Regions from separate parts of the Streptomyces sp. NPDC058576 genome, predicted to be linked through region 3. Evidence: predicted binding sites of a transcription regulator. Region 3 holds the regulator's gene; each other region holds the start of a gene.
The links. Region 3 encodes HrcA, which represses chaperone genes, less so after heat shock. Its sites were predicted from a motif close to TTNGCACTCNGNNNNNCNGAGTGCNAA; they were not measured.
Positions count from the first base shown of each region.

Region 1: the regulator HrcA is predicted to act here: its motif matches at 2,252-2,278, upstream of groL (chaperonin GroEL).
Region 2: the regulator HrcA is predicted to act here: its motif matches at 2,624-2,650, upstream of groES (co-chaperone GroES).

Region 1 is NZ_JBHXPF010000005.1:17,534-23,294, forward strand. It holds gene groL (chaperonin GroEL) at 466-2,088, opposite strand; gene ACFWRV_RS05625 (cold-shock protein) at 2,438-2,644, opposite strand; gene ACFWRV_RS05630 (MoaD/ThiS family protein) at 3,088-3,366, opposite strand; gene thrC (threonine synthase) at 3,399-4,694, opposite strand; SAM riboswitch class I at 4,713-4,840, opposite strand; gene ACFWRV_RS05640 (glucosyl-3-phosphoglycerate synthase) at 4,994-5,761, shown strand, end outside.
Region 2 is NZ_JBHXPF010000004.1:152,177-157,937, forward strand. It holds gene ACFWRV_RS04925 (SDR family NAD(P)-dependent oxidoreductase) at 1-302, shown strand, start outside; gene groL (chaperonin GroEL) at 435-2,060, opposite strand; gene groES (co-chaperone GroES) at 2,159-2,467, opposite strand; gene ACFWRV_RS04940 (DUF6234 family protein) at 2,746-3,234, shown strand; gene ACFWRV_RS04945 (polysaccharide deacetylase family protein) at 3,272-4,195, opposite strand; gene ACFWRV_RS04950 (methyltransferase domain-containing protein) at 4,364-5,587, shown strand; gene ACFWRV_RS04955 (hypothetical protein) at 5,606-5,761, opposite strand, start outside.
Region 3 is NZ_JBHXPF010000064.1:18,077-23,837, forward strand. It holds gene ACFWRV_RS30765 (ABC transporter substrate-binding protein) at 1-31, opposite strand, end outside; gene ACFWRV_RS30770 (DUF3097 domain-containing protein) at 196-1,014, opposite strand; gene ACFWRV_RS30775 (MBL fold metallo-hydrolase) at 1,090-1,821, opposite strand; gene hrcA (heat-inducible transcriptional repressor HrcA) at 1,996-3,012, shown strand; gene dnaJ (molecular chaperone DnaJ) at 3,013-4,152, shown strand; gene ACFWRV_RS30790 (nitronate monooxygenase) at 4,285-5,358, shown strand; gene ACFWRV_RS30795 (16S rRNA (uracil(1498)-N(3))-methyltransferase) at 5,355-5,761, shown strand, end outside.

The sequences.
Region 1 (5,761 bases), on a different contig from region 3:
GCCCGGGCGGCCGGCCTGTCGCCCTGTGCAGTCGCACACCACCGAGGCATGGACGCGCGGTGGACTGGACCAATGACTGGACGCCGCCGTCCGACCGGGCAGTGAGCTGCCACGAGAGGGAACAGCTCCCGGCGGCACCGACGAACCGGCCGGATCGGGCGTCCGGGCGGCTTCGCGTGCGCCGTACCCCAGGGATCGCGGGCGCGCCACCGCCATCGGCACAGCCGCGCCGACCCGTGCTGCCGTACGGGGAAGGCCACGGCAAGTAGTCATTCGGCCACGCCGACCGCCCCCAGCCGCCCCGCGACCACGTACGGGCAGCCGGCGGCCGGTACCCGCCCGACGCCTGCCCACGTCACTGGCCCGGACACGCCACAGGGGCGGCACCTCCGGTGAAGGAGATACCGCCCCTCTGGGACGTACGCGGAGCTTCGATCAGCTGGAGGCCGGAACCTCCGTGGCCGATCAGAAGTCCATGTCACCGCCCGGCATGCCGCCCGGAGCGGCCGCGCCGGCCTTCTCGGGCTTGTCGGCGATGACGGCCTCGGTGGTGAGGAAGAGCGCGGCGATGGACGCGGCGTTCTGCAGAGCGGAGCGCGTGACCTTCGCCGGGTCGAGAATGCCCTCGGCGATCATGTCGACGTACTCGCCGGTCGCAGCGTTGAGGCCGTGACCGATCGGCAGGTTGCGGACCTTCTCCACGACGACGCCACCCTCGAGACCACCGTTGACGGCGATCTGCTTGAGCGGGGCCTCCAGCGCGAGCTTCACGGCGTTGGCGCCGGTCGCCTCGTCGCCCGTGAGGTCGAGCTTGTCGAAGACGGCCGAGGCCTGGAGCAGAGCCACGCCACCACCGGCGACGATGCCCTCCTCGACGGCGGCCTTGGCGTTGCGCACCGCGTCCTCGATGCGGTGCTTGCGCTCCTTGAGCTCCACCTCGGTGGCGGCGCCGGCCTTGATGACGGCCACGCCGCCGGCCAGCTTCGCCAGGCGCTCCTGGAGCTTCTCGCGGTCGTAGTCCGAGTCGGAGTTCTCGATCTCGGCACGGATCTGGTTGACGCGACCCTGAACCTGGTCGCTGTCACCGGCGCCGTCGACGATCGTCGTCTCGTCCTTGGTGATGACGACCTTGCGGGCGCGGCCGAGCAGGTCCAGGCCGGCGTTCTCCAGCTTGAGACCGACCTCCTCGGAGATCACGGTGCCACCGGTGAGGATGGCGATGTCCGCGAGCATGGCCTTGCGGCGGTCGCCGAAGCCCGGGGCCTTGACGGCGACGGACTTGAACGTGCCCTTGATCTTGTTGACGACCAGGGTGGAGAGCGCCTCGCCCTCGACGTCCTCGGCGATGATCAGCAGGGGCTTGCCCGACTGCATGACCTTCTCCAGCAGCGGGATCAGGTCCTTGACGCTGCCGATCTTCGAGTTGACGATCAGGATGTACGGGTCGTCGAGCGACGCCTCCATACGCTCCATGTCGGTCGCGAAGTACGCCGAGATGTAGCCCTTGTCGAAGCGCATACCCTCGGTGAGCTCCAGCTCCAGACCGAAGGTCTGGGACTCCTCGACGGTGATGACGCCTTCCTTGCCGACCTTGTCCATCGCCTCGGCGATCTTGGCGCCGATCTCGGTGTCGGCGGCGGAGATGGAGGCGGTCGAAGCGATCTGCTCCTTGGTCTCCACGTCCTTGGCCTGCTCCAGCAGAGCGGCGGAGACGGCCTCGACGGCCTTCTCGATGCCGCGCTTGAGGGCCATCGGGTTGGCGCCTGCGGCGACGTTGCGCAGACCCTCGCGGACGAGAGCCTGGGCGAGAACGGTGGCGGTGGTCGTACCGTCGCCGGCGACGTCGTCCGTCTTCTTGGCGACCTCCTTGACCAGCTCCGCACCGATCTTCTCGTACGGGTCCTCGAGCTCGATCTCCTTGGCGATGGAAACACCATCGTTGGTGATCGTGGGCGCGCCCCACTTCTTCTCGAGGACGACGTTACGGCCCTTGGGGCCGAGGGTGACCTTGACGGCGTCGGCGAGCTGGTTCATCCCGCGCTCGAGACCGCGCCGTGCCTCCTCGTCGAACGCGATGATCTTGGCCATGTGAAGTGGTCCTCCCGGACAGGGGTGGATTTCTCCGGACCGAGAGGCGCCCGCGACGGACGGCCTGCCTGCGTGGTGGTTCCTTGCCCCACCGCGCCTGCGGGCCTCACCGGCCCGGTCCAAGTTTCTGTCACTCTCACCTGGAGAGTGCTAACGCCAATGATTAGCACTCGACCCCCGAGAGTGCAAGCGCCTCCGGCGAGTGCCCGCCATGCGGTCCGGGGGTGTGACGGCGCGCGGTCCGGGGCGCGGCGCACCGCCGCCCCCGGACGCGCGTAGGGCCCGATCCCCTGATCCCGGGGTCGGGCCCTACGTGCGTGAGTGGTGTCGTCGGACGACCGCGCCGAGCTCAGCCGACGGCGAGCTTGACCATGTCGGCCTGGGGCCCCTTCTGGCCCTGCGAGATCTCGAATTCAACTCGCTGACCCTCTTCGAGGGTGCGGTACCCGTCCATCTGGATCGCGCTGTAGTGGACGAAAACATCCGCACCACCGTCGACCGCGATGAAGCCGTACCCCTTCTCCGCGTTGAACCACTTGACGGTGCCCTGAGCCATGCCTAACTCCCCTATTACTGGCCCTTGCACGGGACCGCACTTCGCGGACCCGGGTCGGAACTCACCCTCCGACAGGAGAGGGTGTGCGGCGCCGCAGCGCGTCGACCGCGGCCGAATGTATCCGCCCAACTGCCCTCTGCAACAGGTCAATCGGACGACAATTCTGGGCGCAGAAGACCGCGCGAATATGCGGGTTTGCTGTGAATTACGGGCAAGTCGGGCCAGGCAAAGGGCACTTATGCCGCAAGAGGTTCACGTACTTTGGCTGCTTCTTATCGCGGCCGGGCGCATTCTCATATGCGGGCGGCACGGGCAGCGGGTGGGGCTTCCCCAACTGTACCGCGCTCAACCATGCAGAATTGCCCCCTCCGCTTCTCTCGCGGAGGGGGCAACCGTGGTCACACAGTGGTGCGGTGGGGCCGTCGGCGAGCGGCCCGGGCGGTTCAGCAGCCGCCGGCCACCGCGGGGATGATCGAGACGCCCGCGCCGTCCGGCGTGGCCGCGTCCAGGCCGCCCTCGAAGCGCACGTCGTCGTCGTTGACGTACACGTTCACGAAGCGGCGCAGCTTGCCCTGGTCGTCCAGGACGCGGGCGGCGATGCCCGGGTGGTCCTTCTCCAGGGACTCGATGACCTCGGAGAGCTTCGAGCCCTCCGCCGAAACCTCGGCCTGGCCGCCCGTGTACGTACGGAGGATGGTGGGGATGCGGACCTTGACGCTCATGGTGGTGCCCTTCTTCCTTCGTGCCGGTGTGGTCAGGCGGTGCCGAGGCCCGCGGCGCGGAACGCGTCCAGGCTCGGCTTGATGGTCGCCGTGGCCTGCGAGGTGGCGGAGACCGCGTCGAGCGTCTTGAGGCCGTCGCCGGTGTTGACCACGACGGTGGTGAGCGTCGGGTCGATGACACCGGCCTCGATGAGCTTCTTCGTCACGCCGAGCGTCACGCCGCCCGCAGTCTCGCCGAAGATGCCCTCGGTGCGCGCCAGCAGCTTGATCGCGTCGACGACCTGCTCGTCGGTGACGTCCTCCACCGCGCCGCCGGTGCGGCGGGCGATGTCCAGGACGTAGGGGCCGTCCGCCGGGTTGCCGATGGCCAGCGACTTGGCGATGGTGTTCGGCTTCTGTGGCCGTACGACGTCGTGACCGGCCTTGAAGGCGGCGGAGACCGGGGAGCAGCCCTCGGCCTGGGCGCCGAAGATCTTGTACGGCCTGTCCTCGACCAGACCGAGCTTGATCAGCTCCTGGAGACCCTTGTCGATCTTCGTGAGCTGGGACCCGGACGCGATCGGGATGACGATCTGGTCGGGCAGCCGCCAGCCGAGCTGCTCGCAGATCTCGTACGCCAGGGTCTTCGAGCCCTCGCCGTAGTACGGGCGGAGGTTGACGTTGACGAAGCCCCAGCCCTCGCCGAGCGGGTCGCCGATGAGCTCGGAGCAGAAGCGGTTGACGTCGTCGTAATTGCCCTCGATGCCGACCAGCTCACCGCCGTACACCGCGGCCATGACGACCTTGCCCTGCTCCAGGTCGTGCGGGATGAACACGCAGGAGCGCAGTCCGGCGCGGGCGGCGGCGGCGCCCACGGCACCGGCCAGGTTGCCCGTGGAGGAGCAGGAGAGGGTGGTGAAACCGAAGGCGCGGGCGGCCTCGACGGCGATCGCGACGACGCGGTCCTTGAAGGAGTGCGTCGGGTTGCCGGAGTCGTCCTTCACGTACAGGCCGCCGGTGACGCCCAGCTCACGGGCGAGGTTGTCGGCCTTGACCAGCTTGGTGAAGCCGGGGTTGATGTTGGGCTTCTGAGCAACGTCGGCGGGCACCGGCAGCAGCGGGGCATAGCGCCAGATGTTGTCCGGCCCGGCCTCGATGCGCTTGCGCAGCTCCTCCGGGGAGCCGGTGGGCAGGTCGTAGGCCACTTCGAGCGGCCCGAAACAGGACGCACAGGCGAAAAGCGGGCCGAGCTCGAAACGCTCGCCGCACTCGCGGCAGGAAAGCGCCGCGGCGGGACCGAGGTCCGGGGAAGCGGTGGTGGCATTACCTGCGACGGTCTGAACAGCCATGATGGCGGAGGCCCTTTCTCCTCATCTTCCTCGCGACGCATTTCGCCGCAAGACGGAATTGGCACCTTCCCCACCGTGACCTCGCGGTCGGCAGGAGGGTTGCCGGGACTTCAACGGGCCGTTCCCTCAGTCCCTCTGGATGAGCTCTATGGCACGGGATCTTCGATCCAGGCGTTTATGTGCGCTCCGACCCCGACATGCGAGGGTCATCCGCGTTGTTCAAGACTGTAACCGAAGCACCGGACCGTTGAGATAGTCGTCCGAACCGCGAGATGGATCACACACAGGGAGTGCCGACCGTGCTCGAAGAGGTGGAACGCTGGCTGACCAGGCGTTCCTGGTCGTCCGGCGACCGCCCGCTGAACCGGCTCACCGACGCCCGGAGCGCCGATCCGCGCGTCACGTCGGTGAGCGTGGTGCTGCCCGCGCTGAACGAGGAGGCCACGGTCGGCGCGATCGTGGCGACGATCCGCCGGGAGCTGATGGAGAAGGTCCGGCTCGTCGACGAACTCGTGGTGATCGACTCCGGCTCCACCGACGCCACCGCCGCGGTGGCCCGGGCGGCGGGCGCCCGGGTGGTCCACCGGGACGCGATCCTGCCCCGGATCCCGGCCCTGCCCGGCAAGGGCGAGGTGCTGTGGCGGTCGCTCCTGGTGACCAGGGGCGAGATCGTCTGCTTCGTGGACGCCGACCTCAAGGAGTTCTCGGCGGACTTCGTCTCGGGGACGGTCGGCCCGCTGCTCACCGACCCCACGGTCCACTTCGTCAAGGCGATGTACGACCGTCCGCTCGGCGACAGCGCAGGTCAGGGCGGCCGGGTCACCGAACTGGTGGCGCGCCCGCTGCTCAATCTGCACTGGCCGCAGCTGGCCGGCTTCGTCCAGCCGCTGGGCGGCGAGTACGCGGTGCGGCGCTCCCTGCTGGAGCGGCTGCCGTTCCCCGTCGGTTACGGAGTGGAGCTGGGGCTGCTCGTGGACGCGCTGCACACCGTGGGCCTGGACGCGCTGGGCCAGGTCGACGTCGGGGTACGCAAACACCGCCACCAGGACGGGCAGGCGCTGGGCCGG
Region 2 (5,761 bases), on a different contig from region 3:
TCACCCAGGGCGCGGCGCGTGATCTGGCCGGGTCGGGGGTGCGGCTGATGGCGCTGTGCCCCGGGTTCGTGCGGACGGAGTTCCACGAGCGGGCCGGGATGGGCACGGACAACATCCCGAGCTGGATGTGGCTGGACGCGGACAAGCTGGTGGCCTCGGCGCTGGCGGATCTGGCCCGGGGGAAGACGGTGTCGATCCCGGACCCGCGCTACAAGGCGCTGATGGGGCTGGTCAAGGTCGCCCCGCGGGGCCTGCTCGGCGGGGTCACCTCGCGGACGGGGCGGAAGTACGGTCCGCAGTAGCGGTACGGGAGCTGCTCCGGCCCCGCAGGTGGTGGGTTCGCCGGACCGGAGACGCACCGAGGCCCGGCGCCCCCGCGAGGGGGTGCCGGGCCTCAGGCGTACCGGGAAGGCGTACCGAACGGTACGGCGGTACTAGTGGGAGTGGCCGTGGCCGCCGTGACCGGCGTCGGCCTCTTCCTCGGCCGGCTTCTCGACGACCAGGGTCTCGGTCGTGAGCAGCAGCGACGCGATGGACGCGGCGTTCTCCAGGGCGGAGCGGGTGACCTTGACCGGGTCGATGACGCCGGCCTTGACCAGGTCGCCGTACTCGCCGGTGGCGGCGTTGAAGCCCTGGCCCTTGTCGAGCTCGGAGACCTTGGAGGTGATGACGTAACCCTCCAGGCCGGCGTTCTCGGCGATCCAGCGCAGCGGCTCGACGGCGGCGCGGCGCACGACCGCGACACCGGTGGCCTCGTCGCCGGTCTTGCCGAGGTTGCCCTCCAGGACCTTCACGGCGTGGACGAGGGAGGAGCCACCGCCGGAGACGATGCCCTCCTCGACCGCGGCGCGGGTCGCCGAGATGGCGTCCTCAAGGCGGTGCTTCTTCTCCTTGAGCTCCACCTCGGTGGCGGCGCCGACGCGGATGACGCACACGCCGCCGGCCAGCTTCGCGAGGCGCTCCTGGAGCTTCTCGCGGTCCCAGTCGGAGTCCGTGGACTCGATCTCGGCCTTGATCTGGTTGACGCGGCCCTTGACGTCGTCGGAGTTGCCCCCGCCGTCGACGATGGTCGTGTCGTCCTTGGAGACGGTGACGCGGCGGGCGGTGCCCAGCACGTCGAGACCGGCGCCGTCGAGCTTGAGGCCGACCTCCTCGGCGATGACGGTCGCACCGGTGAGGGTGGCGATGTCGCCGAGCATGGCCTTGCGGCGGTCGCCGAAGCCCGGGGCCTTCACCGCGACGGCGTTGAAGGTGCCGCGGATCTTGTTGACGACGAGGGTGGAGAGCGCCTCGCCCTCGACGTCCTCGGCGATGATCAGGAGCGGCTTGGAGGCGCCGGCCTGGATGACCTTCTCCAGGAGCGGGAGCAGCTCCTGGATGGAGCCGATCTTGCCCTGGTGGATCAGGATGTACGGGTCGTCGAGGACGGCCTCCATACGCTCCTGGTCGGACACCATGTACGGCGACAGGTAGCCCTTGTCGAAGGCCATGCCCTCGGTGAACTCCAGGTCCAGACCGAAGGTGTTGGACTCCTCGACGGTGATGACACCGTCCTTGCCGACCTTGTCCATCGCGTCCGCGATGAGCTCGCCGACCTGCGGGTCCTGCGCGGAGAGCGCGGCCACGGCGGCGATGTCGGCCTTGTCGTCGATCGGGCGGGCGGTCGCGAGGAGCTCCTCGGACACGGCCTTGACCGCGGCATCGATGCCCTTCTTCAGGGCGGCCGGGGAGGCGCCCGCGGCGACGTTGCGCAGGCCCTCGCGGACGAGCGCCTGGGCCAGCACGGTCGCGGTGGTGGTGCCGTCACCCGCTACGTCGTTGGTCTTGGTCGCCACCTCCTTGACGAGCTGGGCGCCGAGGTTCTCGTACGGGTCGTCGAGCTCGACCTCGCGCGCGATGGTGACACCGTCGTTGGTGATGGTGGGAGCGCCGAACTTCTTGTCGATGACGACGTTGCGGCCCTTGGGGCCGATCGTCACCTTGACCGTGTCGGCAAGCTTGTTGACGCCGCGCTCAAGGGCGCGACGGGCGTCCTCGTCGAACTTCAGAATCTTCGCCATGGGCTGTTTTCCCTCTCAAAATGAACTGCGCCCCTCGCCGCCCGGCTAGTTGTTACGCAGGGGGCCAGGGGCGCAGAACACAAGCAAACGTGGGTGAATTACTTCTCGACGATCGCGAGAACGTCGCGGGCCGAGAGGACGAGGTACTCCTCGCCGTTGTACTTCACCTCGGTGCCGCCGTACTTGCTGTACAGGACGACGTCGCCGGTCTTGACGTCGAGCGGAAGCCGCTCGCCGTTCTCGAAGCGGCCCGGGCCCACGGCGAGGACGACGCCCTCCTGGGGCTTCTCCTTCGCGGTGTCCGGAATGACCAGGCCGGAAGCCGTGGTCTGCTCGGCGTCGAGCGGCTGGACCACAATGCGGTCCTCAAGCGGCTTGATCGCAACCTTGGAGCTGGTGGTCGACACGATCCGGTCTCCCCCTTCGGAGATCTCACGGGGTTTAACAGTCTGTGGGTGGCGACCAGACCGATCCGTCGTCGCGGGTGCCGGACCTGCCCTGTCGCACAGTGTGGTGCTGGCACTCTCCAGGGGGGAGTGCCAGACCCGAGACTATGACCGCGATTAGCACTCGGTCAAGCGGAGTGCCAATTCACCACCCTCGCGCCGTCTCGGCCCGGGCTCCATCCGGTCACCGTCCGGACAACGCTGGGGTGGAGCGTCGCGTTCCGTACGACGGTACGGAGATGACGCGACCCGAGAGCCGCCTGCCCGGACGGCCGGACGAGAGAGCCGACGCCCCGCGGCAGCCGTCGTCGAACCCGGGCGGGTGCGCGGATCCGTTGGTGGGCCTGCTGCTGGTGGTCGCGGAGGCGTCGCTCGGGGCGTTGCTGACGGTGTGGCTGGTGCTGCGGGGCCTGGCGCGGTCGCGGGAGGCGGCCGAGGGCGAGGTGTCCGGGCCGCCGCCCGCGGACCCGGGCACGGGCTGGACGCCGATCGTCGTTCTCGGCGTCCTCGCCCTCCTGGTCGCCTGCCTCGCCGCGGCGTTGCTGCGCGGCGGATGGCTCTGGTCCGGCGGGATGCAGGTGGTCGTCGCGATGGCGCTGGGTGTGGCGGTCCTGGCGTCCGCCGCGCAGGGAACCGGCCGGGAGGCTCCGGAACCCGCTCCCACCTGGAACTCCCCGCCCTGCCTCAGCGGCGGCGACAACGACGAATGCGCGCGCAGCGGAGGCTGAGCGCGCATTCGCGGCCGGGCGCGGGGAAGGGCGCCGGTCAGACGTAGTCCTCCAGCTTCGCCACCGCGTACCCCTTGTCCGTGATGGTCTTCATGACCCGGCGGATCATGTCGGGCATCGAGCCCTTCCAGTCCTCCTTGCCCCGGAAGTGGGTGAGGACGATGTCGCCGGGGTGCAGGTCCCGGTCCCACTCGCGCCATTCCATGTGGTCGGGGAAGGCCTCGGACGACCACAGGGGTACGGCGGTGATCCCGCAGGACTTGGCGACGACGAGGGTGTCGCGGTTGTAGTTGCCGTAGGGCGGGCGGAAGAGGGTGGGGCGCTTGCCGTAGTGCTTGAGGATCTTCTCCTGCTGGCCGCAGATCTCCCGCTTCTGCTGGGCGTGGGAGAGGCCGGGCAGATAGCGGTGGTTGAGCGTGTGGTTGCTGATGACCACCCCGCGCTTCTGCATCTTCTTGAAGTAGCCGTAGTCGTCGTTGATGACGTAGTCACTGACGAACGCGCTGTACGGGATGTCCAGTTCGGTCATCATCCGCAGCAGCTCGGGATCCTTCTCCGCCCCGTCGTCCATCGTCAGGAAGACGATCTTCTCCTTGGTCGGGACGGTGGTGAAGACGGGCGGCAGGCCCGCGTCGTCGCGGACCTCGAAGCCCTTGCGGGTGGTGATGCGCGGCTTCACCTTCGGCGGCTCGGGGGGAGCGAGCGGGGCCTTGGCGAGCCCCCACTTCTTCGCGGCGACGGCGCGTGCGGCCTGCTTCTTCCTGACCGTCTCGGCGTACGTGTCCGGGGCCCGGCCGGGCCCGGCCTGCGGGGCCGCGTCGCCCGACGGGCCGGCGGTGGGCTTCGCGGGCCCGCCGGGGGCACCCGCGCCGCTGCCGCCGGTCTCCGCCGCGCATCCGGAGGCGACGGCGGCGGCCAGCAGGGCCGCCAGCACGACGACGCCCGACCTGTGCCGCTTCATGGCTGATTTTTCTTTTTGTCGTACTAGCTGCATGGCGCCGCATCCTGCCAGCCGTCGGCCCGTGCGCCCTTTCGACACCGCGAGCGGACCGGCGCCGTCCCCCGGCCGGCCCACAGGGACTCGCACCGGCCCCGGGGCCGGACGGGACCTGCCCCCGGCTGGCCCACAATGGACCGGGTGAACGCATCGACCCCCGCCGCCCCGTCCGACGACCCCGCCCGCGCCGCCTTCGCCGCGCTGCGCACCCCCGAGGGCGAGCGGCTGCTGGCCGAGCTGCGCGACCACGACCCCGCCGACGAGCTGGCCACCGCGACGCGGCTGCGCCGCACGCACCCGGCGGAGCTGGTGTCGGCGGCGCTCGGCCAGGCCCGGCTGCGGCAGCGGGCGGTGGCCAAGTTCGGGGCCGAGGACGCCTACCGGATGTTCTTCACGCCCAACGGGGTCGAGCAGGCCACCCGCACCTCGGTCGCCGCCCACCGCGCCGCCCGGTTCGCCGGGCTCGGCGTGCGGAGCGTGGCGGACCTGTGCTGCGGCATCGGCGGCGACGCGATCGCGCTGGCCCGCGCCGGGATCTCGGTGCTCGCCGTGGACCGCGATCCGCTGACCGCCGAGGTGGCCCGCGCCAACGCGGCGGCGCTCGGCCTGGACGGGCTGATCGAGGTCCGGTGCGCCGATGTCACGGAGATCGACACCGCCCCGTACGACGCGGTCTTCGTGGACCCGGCCCGGCGGGGCGGACGCGGCAGGATCTTCGATCCGGAGGCGTACTCACCGCCGCTCTCCTGGGCCACGGCCGCCGCGCTGAAGGCTCCCAGGGCGGCCCTGAAGATCGCCCCGGGCATCCCGCACGAGGCGATCGGCCCGGAGGCGGAGGCCGAGTGGATCTCGGACGGCGGGGACGTGAAGGAGGCGGTGCTCTGGTACGGGGAGGGCTTCGCGCCCGGCGCGTTCCGGGCCACGCTGCTGCCCGCCGGGGCGACCCTGACCGCCCCGGCCCCGCTGCCGGCCCCGCCGGTCGGCCCGGTCGGGCGCTATCTGTACGAGCCGGACGGCGCGGTGATCCGGGCCCACCTCGTCGCCGACCTCGTGGAGCGGTGCGGCGGGCGGCTGGTGGACGAGACGATCGCGTACATCACGAACGACGTGCCGTACTCCTCCCCGTACGTCTCCGGGTACGGGATCACCGATCAGCTGCCGTTCAACATGAAGAAGCTGAAGGCGCTGCTGCGGGAGCGTCAGGTCGGCGTGCTCACCGTCAAGAAGCGCGGCTCGGCGGTCGAACCGGAGGAGCTGCGCCGCCGGATGAAGCTGAGCGGACCGGGCTCGGCGACGGTGTTCCTGACCCGGGTGGCGGGGGCGCCGACGATGCTGATCGGCCACCCGCTGGGCTGACCGCACGACCGAATCGGCTCAGCGGTGGCCGGGTCCGCCGGTGCGGGTGAAGGGCGGGCGCTCGGGCTCCCGCGCGGCCGGCGGCCCCGCAGCCCCGGTCCCGGCCCCCGCCCCGGTCGGGGTTCCGGCCCCGGTCCCGGCCCCGGTCGCGGTTCCGGCCCCCGTCGCGGTTCC
Region 3 (5,761 bases):
CCGCACTGTCCCGCCAGACCTCGCGCGCCATCGCCCCGTGCCCGCCCTTCCCCCGTGAGCCGTTCGGCCCGTGAACCGCCTGCCCGTTCTCCCACCTCAATAACCGATGGTGCGTGTGGGACGCAGGCATTCACAGGGATCGGTACGTGATCCTCTTCAACGGGTCGCCGTCGGGCCGGCTTCCGGCCCCGGACATCAGTCCGGAAGCGTGACGAAGTCGATCAATTCCTCCACCCGGCCCAGCAGTTGGGGTTCCAGGTCCTTGTAGCTGCGGACCTTGGACAGGATGTGCTGCCAGGCCGCCCCGGTGTTCTCCGGCCACCCCAGCGCCCGGCACACGCCGGTCTTCCAGTCCTGCCCCCTCGGCACCACCGGCCAGGCGTCGATCCCCACCGAGGACGGCTTCACCGCCTCCCACACGTCGATGTACGGGTGCCCCACCACCAGCACATGGTCCCCGGTCACCCGATCGGCGATCCGGGACTCCTTGGAGCCGGGCACCAGATGGTCCACCAGCACTCCCAGCCGGGCGTCGGGCCCCGGCGCGAACTCCCCGACGATCGCCGGAAGGTCGTCCACGCCCTCCAGATACTCCACGACCACGCCCTCGATGCGCAGGTCGTCGCCCCACACCCGCTCCACCAGCTCCGCGTCGTGCCGGCCCTCCACATAGATCCGCCCGGCCCGCGCCACCCGGGCCCGCGCGCCCGGCACCGCCACCGAACCGGAGGCCGTACGGGCGGGCCGCACGGGGCCGCCGGGGCCCGGGCGCACCAGGGTGACGACCTTGCCCTCCAGCATGAAGCCGCGCGGCTCCATCGGGAACACCCGGTGCTTGCCGAAGCGGTCCTCCAGGGTCACCGTCGGTCCCTGGGCCGTCTTCTCGCAGCGGATCACGGCCCCGCAGAAGCCGGTGGCGACCTCCTCCACGACCAGATCGGGTTCGGCGGGCACCTCGGGCACGGGGGCGGACCTCTTCCACGGCGGGGTCAGGTCCGGCTGGTAGCTGCGCATGGCCCGACGATAATCCGCCCGCCGCCGTGAAGATCCTCACCCCGCTGCGAAGGTCCCGCGCCGCCGTGAAGATCCTCACGCCACCGCGAACCGTTCCGCCAGCGCCGCCCGCTGCGCCCGGACGAAGCTCGCGTCCACCACCGCACCGTGCCCCGGAACGTACAGCGCGTCCTCGCCGCCCAGCTCCAGCAGCCGGTCCAGCGCGGCCGGCCAGCGCGAGGTGATCGCGTCCCGGCCCGCCTGCGGCTCGCCCGACTCCTCGACCAGGTCGCCGCAGAACACCACCGGAGGCTCACCGTCCGAGCCCGGCACCAGCACCGCGAGGTCGTGACCGCTGTGCCCCGGGCCCACGTTCGCCAGCAGCACCTGACGGCCGCCCCCCAGGTCGAGCGTCCAGTCGCCGCACACCTCGTGGTGCGGGGCCACCAGCGTGTCCGCCGACCGGGCCGCCTCGTCCTCCGGCACCCCGTGGCGCACGGCCGACGCGCACAGGCTCTCCGCCGCGTCCCGCAGCAGGGCCCCGACGCCCACCGCCCCGTACACCTGGGCCCCGGCGAACGCCGCCGTGCCCAGCACATGATCGAAGTGCGGGTGGCTCAGTGCGATATGCGTCACCCTCCGCCCAAGCAGCGCCTCGGCCTGCCGCCGCAGCTCGACGCCCTCGCGCAGGGTCGCGCCCGTGTCGTACAGCAGCACCCCGTCCGGCCCGGCGGCCAGCGCGGCGGTGGCGTCCCAGCCGGGGAGCCGCCGCCTGCCGATACCGTGGCCCAACCGCTCCCAGCCGAAGTCTTCCCAAGCGACGTCCATACCACGACGCTATCGGCAACGACCTGCGCAGTCCCCTGGGAGCGTGGCCGGTCGCCCTTGCCCCGGCCCCACCCCACCCCCGTACACTGACGGGGGGATTGCTGGCACTCGTACGCACCGAGTGCCAGCCGGACACCGGAGAGATCCGGAGAGACACAGCTGGAGGTGTGCGCGATGCTCAGCGAACGCAGACTCGAAGTGCTGCGCGCCATCGTCCAGGACTATGTCGGCACCGAGGAGCCCGTCGGCTCCAAGGCGCTGACCGAGCGGCACCGGCTGGGGGTCTCCCCGGCCACCGTCCGCAACGACATGGCGGTGCTGGAGGACGAGGGCTTCATCGCCCAGCCGCACACGAGCGCGGGACGCATCCCGACCGACAAGGGGTACCGCCTCTTCGTCGACAAGCTCGCGGGCGTCAAGCCGCTGTCCTCGCCCGAGCGCCGGGCCATCCAGAACTTCCTCGACGGCGCGGTCGACCTCGACGACGTGGTCGGCCGGACCGTCCGGCTGCTCGCGCAGCTGACCCGGCAGGTCGCCGTCGTGCAGTACCCCTCGCTGACCCGTTCGACGGTGCGGCACGTGGAGCTGCTGGCGCTCGCCCCCGCCCGGCTGATGCTCGTCCTGATCACGGACACCGGCCGGGTCGAACAGCGTATGATCGACTGCCCTGCGCCGTTCGGCGAGGCATCGCTCGCGGATCTGCGGGCCCGGCTCAACAGCCGGGTCGTCGGACGCCGCTTCGCGGATGTCCCGCGCCTGGTGCAGGAGCTGCCGGAATCCTTCGACAGCGAGGACCGGGGAACCGTTTCCACGGTTCTCTCCACCCTCCTCGAAACGCTGGTCGAGGAGACGGAGGAGCGGCTGATGATCGGCGGCACCTCCAACCTCACCCGCTTCGGACACGACTTCCCGGTGATGATCCGGCCGGTGCTGGAAGCACTGGAAGAACAGGTCGTCCTGCTGAAGCTGCTCGGTGAGGCAACGGACTCCGGCATGACCGTACGGATCGGGCACGAGAACGCCCACGAGGGGCTCAACTCCACGTCCGTCGTCGCGGTCGGCTACGGTTCGGGCGACGAGGCAGTCGCCAAACTCGGCGTGGTCGGACCGACCCGCATGGACTACCCCGGAACGATGGGAGCGGTACGCGCAGTGGCACGTTACGTCGGACAGATCCTGGCGGAGTCGTAAGTGGCCACGGACTACTACGCCGTACTCGGCGTGCGCCGCGACGCATCTCAGGACGAGATCAAGAAGGCATTCCGTCGGCTCGCACGCGAGCTGCACCCGGATGTCAACCCGGACCCGAAGACCCAGGAGCGGTTCAAGGAGATCAACGCCGCTTACGAGGTGCTCTCGGACCCGCAGAAGAAGCAGGTCTACGACCTCGGCGGCGACCCGCTCTCCGCCGGCGGCGGGGGTGGCGGCGCCGGCGGTTTCGGAGCCGGCAACTTCGGCAACTTCTCCGACATCATGGACGCCTTCTTCGGCAACGCCGCGCAGCGCGGGCCCCGTTCGCGGACCCGGCGCGGCCAGGACGCCATGATCCGGCTGGAGATCGACCTCAACGAGGCGGCCTTCGGCACCACCAAGGACATCCAGGTCGACACGGCCGTCGTCTGCAACACCTGCAGCGGCGAGGGCGCGGCCCCCGGCACCTCCGCGCAGACCTGTGACATGTGCCGCGGCCGCGGCGAGGTCTCGCAGGTCACCCGGTCCTTCCTGGGCCAGGTCATGACCTCGCGGCCCTGCCCGCAGTGCCAGGGCTTCGGCACGGTCGTGCCGACGCCCTGCCCGGAGTGCGCCGGCGACGGCCGCATCCGCTCGCGGCGCACGCTCACGGTCAAGATCCCGGCGGGCGTCGACAACGGCACCCGTATCCAGCTCGCCGGAGAGGGCGAGGTCGGCCCCGGCGGCGGCCCGCCCGGCGACCTCTACGTGGAGATCCACGAGCTGCCGCACGCCGTCTTCCAGCGCCGCGGCGACGACCTGCACTGCACGGTCACCATCCCCATGACGGCCGCGGCCCTCGGCACCAAGTGCCCGCTGGAGACGCTGGACGGCCTGGAGGAGATCGACATCCGGCCCGGCACCCAGTCCGGCCAGTCCGTGCCCCTGCACGGGCGCGGGATCACCCATCTGCGCGGTGGCGGCCGGGGTGACCTGATCGTGCACGTCGAGGTGATGACCCCGTCCAAGCTCGACCCCGAGCAGGAGCGGCTGCTGCGGGAGCTGTCCAAGCTGCGCGGCGAGGAACGGCCCTTGGGCCAGTTTCAGCCAGGTCAGCAGGGCCTCTTCTCCCGTCTGAAGGACGCGTTCAACGGTCGCTGAACCGCTTTCCGCCTTTCACCGCACCGCCCGCCGGTTCTCCACCGGCGGGCGGTGCGGCGTACGGCGGGAGATCCGGTCAGGCCGTCGGCTGGCTGATTCGGCCCCGTGCACGGGACGTGGCACGATGCGGTCATGTCCTCCGAGTTGACCGATCTCTGCCGGTATCCGATCGTGCAGGCCCCCATGGCGGGCGGCACGTCCGGACCCCAGCTCGCCGGGGCCGTCGCCGAAGCAGGCGGGCTCGGATTCCTGGCCGCCGGGTACAAGACGGCGGACGGGATGTACAACGAGATCAAACAGGTGCGCCGGCTCACCGGCGGGCCGTTCGGCGTCAACCTCTTCATGCCGCAGCCCGCGCTCGCCGACCCCAGTGCCGTCGAGGTCTACCGCCACCAGCTCGCCGGCGAGGCCGCCTGGTACGAGACCCCGCTCGGCGACCCGGACAGCAGCGGCGACGACGGCTACGAGGCGAAGGTCGCGATCCTGCTGGAGGACCCGGTCCCGGCCGTCTCCTTCACCTTCGGCTGCCCCACCCGCGACACGCTGGACGCCTTCGCCCGGGCCGGGACGCACACCATCGTCACGGTCACCTCCGCCGAGGAGGCCCAGAGCGCCCAGTGGGCGGGCGCCGACACCGTCTGCGTCCAGGGCGTCGAGGCGGGCGGCCACCAGTCCACCCACCGCGACGACCCGCAGGTCGACCAGACCGGCACCGGGCTGCTCTCCCTGGTCACCCAGGTCCGCGAGACCGTGCAGATCCCGATCGTCGCCACCGGCGGACTGATGCGCGGATCCCAGATCGCCGCCGTCCTCGCGGCGGGCGCGGACGCCGCCCAGCTCGGCACCGCCTTCCTGGTCTGCCCCGAGTCCGGCGCCCACCTGCTGCACAAGCAGGCCCTGACCAACCCCCTGTTCGTCCGCACCGAGCTGACCCGCGCCTTCTCCGGGCGGCCCGCCCGCGGCCTGGTCAACCGCTTCGTCCGGGAACACGGCCCGTACGCCCCCGCCGCCTACCCCCAGGTGCACTACGTCACCAGCGGGCTGCGCCAGGCCGCCGCCAAGGCCGGGGACGCCCAGGGCATGGCCCTGTGGGCCGGGCAGGGCCACCGGATGGCCCGCGAACTGCCCGCCGGTGAGCTGATCGAGCTGCTCGCCGCCGAACTGGAGGCCGCCCGGTCGGCCCTGAGCATGAGGAGCCCCCGGTGACCGCACCGGTCTTCGTCGTCGAACGGATGCCCACCGGGCCGCAGTTCGTCCTGGACGGCCCCGAAGGACGGCACGCCGTCTCCGTCAAGCGGCTCCGGACCGGCGAGGACGTCGTCCTCACCGACGGCCTCGGCCACTGGGCGGAGGGCGTCGTGCACGCCGCCGAGGGCAGGGACCGGCTCACCGTCACCCTCCGCGCGGGCGTCCAGGAGGAGCCCGCACCCGCACCCCGGATCACCGTCGTCCAGGCGCTCCCCAAGGGCGACCGGGGCGAACTGGCCGTCGAGACCATGACCGAGACCGGCATCGACGCGATCGTCCCCTGGCAGGCCGCCCGCTGCATCACCCAGTGGAAGGGCGAGCGGGGCGCCAAGGCCCTGACGAAATGGCGCAGTACGGCACG